Regions from separate parts of the Sporosarcina sp. AD_1 genome, predicted to be linked through region 1. Evidence: riboswitches for the same ligand, from Rfam matches in the RefSeq annotation. Region 1 holds a riboswitch; the other holds the start of a gene.

The links. A riboswitch is a leader RNA that binds a small molecule or an ion and turns the genes downstream of it on or off. The one in region 1 is predicted to bind cobalamin.
Region 2: linked by a shared signal. The riboswitch ahead of ACSW3C_RS07710 (ABC transporter substrate-binding protein) and the one ahead of metE (5-methyltetrahydropteroyltriglutamate--homocysteine S-methyltransferase) in region 1 are both predicted to bind cobalamin.

What each region holds. Positions count from the first base shown of each region.
Region 1 covers NZ_JBPVIR010000007.1:194,048-197,184, reverse strand. The annotation lists gene ACSW3C_RS15170 (hypothetical protein) at 1-154, shown strand, start outside; gene ACSW3C_RS15165 (class I SAM-dependent methyltransferase) at 212-958, shown strand; gene ACSW3C_RS15160 (HAD-IIIA family hydrolase) at 984-1,538, opposite strand; cobalamin riboswitch at 1,638-1,777, shown strand; partial or broken gene metE (5-methyltetrahydropteroyltriglutamate--homocysteine S-methyltransferase) at 1,926-3,137, shown strand, end outside.
Region 2 covers NZ_JBPVIR010000003.1:295,482-298,618, forward strand. The annotation lists gene ACSW3C_RS07705 (YhgE/Pip domain-containing protein) at 1-1,559, opposite strand, end outside; cobalamin riboswitch at 1,669-1,852, shown strand; gene ACSW3C_RS07710 (ABC transporter substrate-binding protein) at 1,941-2,207, shown strand; gene ACSW3C_RS07715 (phosphotransferase family protein) at 2,257-3,042, opposite strand.

The DNA.
Region 1 (3,137 bases):
CTATGCTTCTGGGATTTTGTTCGTCGGCAATCTGAGAACGTATGAATTCGGACTCTACAATGACATACGAACGGAAGAAACCATTAAAGCAACCTATACTACCATTTTCGACACGATAGAAAAATTAAGTGTTTATAATGATAAACGAAAATAGAGGAATCCCGTAAAAAACATCGAATATATATTCGTATGAAGCGAGGGGGTTAAGTTGATGGTTTTAGAAACATTGAAGGTAAACAAAATGAGTTGGGATGAAGTGGCACATCGCTTTTATGGGCGCAATCCGCTTCCGGACTATGGGCCGCTTGCGCCGAGCGAAGAAGACTTGCAGCTACTTGGGGATGTGGCAGGATGTAAAGTGCTGGATATCGGCTGCGGAAGCGGCCATTCACTGCTTTATATGAATGAACGAGGTGCCGCCGAGTTATGGGGAGTTGATTTATCCCATACACAGATCGAGACAGCTAGAAATGTGCTGACCGATGTGACAACACCCGTACAATTATTCGAGTCGCCAATGGAGAAAGATCCTGGTTTGCCGAGCCATTATTTTGATATCGTTTACTCGATTTTTGCACTCGGCTGGACGACAGATCTTCAGGCAACCATCCAAAATGTCCATCGATATTTGAAAACAGGCGGGACTTTCATTTTCAGCTGGGAGCATCCGCTGCATAGCCGTGCGAGACTAATGGATGGCGGCCTCCACTTGGATAAGTCGTATCACGAGGAAGGTCCGTATGATCACGAAGCGTGGCACGCACCCGCTATCATGCAGCAATTGAAAGTAAGTACATATATCAATACGCTCGCCGACCACGGTTTTCAAATTGAGAGGGTCATCGAGGACGTGGCTCTCACAGAGGAAGATCGCGAAAAGCATGAAAATCGCTGGTACTCATATGAGAAAGCAACAAAGCTGCCGACAACGTTAATTATTAAATGCAAGAAATTATAAAACAAAAGTCAACTGCGCCTGAACTTCATAACCCAAGCGCAGTTTTTTCGCAGTTATATTGAATAATCCATTTCACTGCATCGAGCAGGTTTTCAGCAATGTAATCAGGCTCGATGTCCGCCCACTTATGCTTGTAGTCGGTGCAAGAACTTATCCCCCATCCAGTTAACACGAGAATCTTCTTCGCACCGACTGCGTGAGCTGCCAGCATGTCCGTCGCTCCAACATCACCAATAAAAGCCGTATTCGATAGGTCGATACCGTGTTTCCTTGATGCTTCCCACAATAGGCCCGGGTTCGGTTTATGGCATTGACATCCGTCTTCTGGACTGTGCGGACAAATAAATGCATCATCAAACCCATACGACTGGAACTCCTCTAGAAACTCCTGCGTGGAGGCTTGGCCCTTGCTAATCCGATGCTGGTTTGTGCAAGCAAACATCTTAATATGATGTTTTTTCAACAAGGCAAATGCCTCACGACTGAAGGGATACAGTGTAAAATCTCTTGGATGAATAAAATGTCCGGTTCCCCCTATCGTGCCGTCCCGATCAATAAAGACTCCTTGAATTCCCCCCATTTTCCTTCCCCCTTCCCTTCTTTCATCATAACGTAGTTGTAAAACTATTTCGATAGAATGGTTGACAGAAAAATTTGGACATGCTACCTTTAATCAAATCGAATAGCAGACGGAATAGGTGATCTGAGAAGTCTCAGATCTTAAATGGGAAGCCGGTGAGCAATCGAATCCGGCGCGGTCCCGCCACTGTGACAGCCTTTGTGCTGAAGCCAGATACCAGCCTAGTTCAACAACGCTGTAAACCTACGGTCGATAGGGAGGTGTTAGATGGATACGCGCAGGCGAAGTGCGTGCTTTTTTGAGCATGCCTTTCAAAATACCGTACATTTCTGACTCCCCGTTGGAAATGTATTTTTTTATGCAATCAAATAAGAAAGGGTGGACTACATGACAACAATCAGCAGCACAATCGGATATCCCTATATCGGTGAAAACCGGGAATGGAAGCGCGCGCTTGAAGCGTTCTGGAACGAAAAGATTCAAGAGGAGGAACTGGTACAAACGATGAAGGAACTGCGGCTTTCCTTCCTTCAAAAGCAAAAAGAGGCAGGCATTGACGTCATTCCCGTTGGAGATTTCACTTTCTATGACCGCGTGCTCGATACCGCCGTTATGTTCGGCATGGTTCCTGATCGATACAACTGGCGAGGCGGCCAGGTATCGCTTACAACCTATTTCTCGATGGCCAGAGGAAATAAAGAAGCGGTCGCCTCTGAAATGACGAAATGGTTCGATACAAACTATCACTATATCGTGCCGGAATATGGGCACCGGAAACTCACCTTGACGGAAAATAAGCCCCTAACCGCATACAGAGAAGCTAAGGAAGTTCTCGGAATTGATGGCAAGCCTGTCTTGATTGGCCCCTATACATTTTTAAAACTATCAAAGGGTTATGAAGATCACGAGATTCCCGCATTTCTTCTTCAGTTGCTTCCGCTGTACGAGCAAATTGTTAAGGAACTTGCGGCAGAAGGCGTGCATTGGGTGCAAATTGAAGAACCGATTTTATCTACCAGCATTACTCGCGATGAAATGAAGACAGTGAAGGAGATTTATTCCCAGCTAAAGAAAGCCGTTCCGGAAGTAAAAATCATGCTGCAAACGTATTTCGATGCAGTCGAGTGGTATGAGGAGACAACCGCCCTTCCTGTAGATGGCATTGGGCTCGATTTTGTGCATGGCGGAGAGGCAAACTTGAAGAACTTGCGGACGTTTGGCTTTCCGGCAGATAAATATTTCGGAGCCGGCCTCATTGACGGACGCAATATTTGGCGGGCAGATCTTGGAGCGAAATTGGATATAGCAGATGAGCTGCTGCGCTTCGTATCAGCTGATAAACTTTGCATCCAGCCTTCCTGCAACTTGCAGCATGTGCCTGTCTCACTAAAATCCGAAACACAGCTAGAAGAGGCACTTCAGGGAGCACTCGCCTTTGCTGACGAGAAACTGTCCGAAATCCAGATAATCACTAAAGGCATCAATTAATCACGTGCATCCGTACGCGACGATATTGAAGAAAGTGCCGCCGCATGTAAACGTCTCGCTGCTTTACCCGAGCGGAACCGGGCGGATTTGGATTCGGAAATAAGAGCGCTT
Region 2 (3,137 bases), on a different contig from region 1:
AACACGATGGGCTCTTCGAAAAAGCTCCGTTCTGCCTGTGGGTCATTTTGCAGTAGCTGAATGATTTCATTAATATCCGTTTCGCCTTTTACTTCCCTGATCCTATTCGCTAAGCTTTTCACCTTTTCCGAGACATAAGGATATTCCGCCATCACTTGGTCGAGCATGCCCTGTCCGTCCTCCAGATGAGTAGAGGTGCTGGATAGGACGAGTTCCACCTCCGGAATGGTCGTTTGAATTTCAACGAGCATGGACCGTCCTTGCTGCAATGTGGCTTTCGCCCGTTTCACTTCGCTTCGCACGGTCGGTTCGATTGTCTGCTCATATTCGGCAATAAACTGATCGAGGCGAACGGAAACACGGCCTGAGATATCTTGAAGGTCAGCAAGCGTTTGTTTCATTTGTTGCTCCTTGCTTTCCACAAGCCCATTCAATGCGCGTGCATTCGTTTGCGCTTCTGTCATGAGGGCTTTGATTTCCCCTGTCCGGTCAATAGCATCCTGCAATCGTTTATCGCGTTCTGGATTTGCCGGGACGCTCTCCCCTTCCTCAGTTGGTTTTGATCCAGCCGCCATATCACGGAGCCATACTAGATCTGCCTGAATGGCATCCACTTTTCCAATGGCATTTGTCATTCGGGTATCCACTCGTTCTTTTGCTTGGTCCAATTCTGTGAAATCGATTTGGACATTCCCGACTTTCGTCAGAAAATCATTTGTTTCTTTCGATATTCGGGATGCTGTTTTTAAATCTTGTTGGATGGTCGGCGCCATTTCGTTTAGTCTGGCTTCTGCTTGATTTAAAAAACCGAGCGTCCGGTCAATGGTGCCCAGCCCTTCCGAAACTGTCTGCTTTGCGGCCGGCATTTTGTTTTCCGCCTGGCGAATCAACTGTCGTGCCGACTTTGCATCATTCCGTGTGCCGACCAGCGTTTCATGAATGGCAGGCAACTTCTGCTCTATATCAAAAATATAATTTTCAAAACGCTCAATGTCCGGCAAGTCTTTTTGAATTTCAACTCCGAGTTGATTGAACAGGTCAAAAATGACTTCATTTACAGTGGCAATGAACTGGCTGCTCACCTTCTCCACAATGACACTGGCCCCTTTTTCTGTAATCTTCGGGGCAATGGAGTTCAATTTCTCGTTCACGTAATAATCAATTTGGGATTTTTCAGGCTCACCAGAAATAACCGTTCCAAGACGCTCCGAAAAATCTTCCGGTATGATCAAAACCGCAAAATAATCACCGTATTCAATACCCTCCATTGCCTGCTCACGGGTTGTGAAGTTCCAGTCCATATCCCGATTATGCTTCAGGGTGTCGACAAGCTGTCCGCCCACATCGATCGGTTCATCCCGAATGGTTGCCCCTTTGTCTTCATTGACAACTGCTACCGGTAACCGGTCCGTGTTCGCATACGGATCCCACGAAGCATATATATTCAGCCACGCATACAAAGAAGGGAGAATGATCAGTCCCCCGATAATGACCGCAGCGACCCAGTTGCGGCTCAAATTTTTTAAATCCGATATATAGATGGACCAGCTTTTGCGCATGTTGCCACCCTCTCCATTTCCACATTTCGCCCAAAGTATACCCTTCCTCCCGGCTGCCGAATCATGGCACTGTTCCATGCCTTCAATTTGAATGATACAATCGTCTAGTTGAATAAATAATTGAAAGAGTCATAGAAACCTATGTGAATGGGGAATCCGGTTAAAATCCGGAACTGTTTCCGCAACTGTAAGTGTGGACGAAGTGAGAATATGCCACTGTTCGTAAAGAATGGGAAGGCTCTCACCGGGAATGAAGCACAAGTCAGGATACCCGCTTTTTCAATGTGTATTTTGCTCCTTCGGAAAAAAGGGAAGATACGACATATTGGATTAGTAGGCACTTGTTGCTATAGATCTGTTTGTCGCCACCCATCTCCCTGGGTGGTTTTTTTCATTGGCACCAGAAGCGGAATACATCATTTAGAAGATATTCTTACCAAACAACCTGACGTCATTGTCACGACTACGTCGTATAGTCCGGACCCTGTCAGCGAAATCAAAAGCCGTGAAGGCTGGGATACATTACAGGCGGTAAAAGAAGACCGTGTCATCCAATTGGACAGCGATATGATGTCAAGACCAGGACCACGCATCGGAGAAGCAGTTGAGCTGCTAGCAAAAGCAATCTATCCTGAGAAATTCGAATAAAACGGACAAGCCAGGCGCGAGTGAGGGCCTGGCTTTCTTATGGCCTTAATTAGAAAAAATCGTACAACCCATCCGCGAAGTAAAAATACTCTTCCTTGCTGATGTGAGACCCATACCCCTCAAAGAAAAACTCCCGGTCCTCTGCCTTCTCAAACATCCCTGGTTTCGGCCGGATCGCGAGAGCCACATCATACCGGGGATCGCCGAATCCCCCTCCACTCCAATCGATCAAGCCGGTCACTTTACCGTTTGCACCAAGTACATTGTCAACAGTACAATCGCCGTGAATTAATGTCTGTTTCACCGCTTTTGGCTTGGATATCTTTAACCGTTCCAGCAACTCAGCCGTGCCATCGACTTGATAATGCTGCACGTTGTACTGAGCCGTTTCAAGCTGCCGGTCCAACCAGTCCCCTTCTTCTTTAAGCCCCCGCGGACATGGAGCTGAATGCAAACGGGCGAGCAGCTGGCCGAACTGAAACAACAAGGAACTGCGCTGCACTTCATCCGTCTCCCGCGAGAGCGCTGAGCGGATCGGTTCTCCCTCCAACACTTCTAGTACGAGCCATTGCCCGTCCGGTGTCGTCGTGCTCCCAAAGACTATAGGCACAGGCAACCCCGAACCCATTAAGTTTCGCAGCACATACTCCTCCCGCACGAGCCAAGATCGAAACAGCTCCTCTTTTGCCCGCTTTATAATATATGGACCTTTCTCTCCATCCACAATCCCTACATCAGAAGTATGTCCTTGCTTCGGAAACCGGATGTCGTGAATGGCCCCTGTTATGTAAATCAATTCGTGTGGTATCTCTTCTATGGTTAATGGCGTTGTCATGCAGTTCCTCCTACTGACTGTTTTGTTTTTACCGGTATCTGGATCTTGGTTCTGGCGTTTGTACCGGGGTTCTGTATTCAGCACCAGGTTTCTGG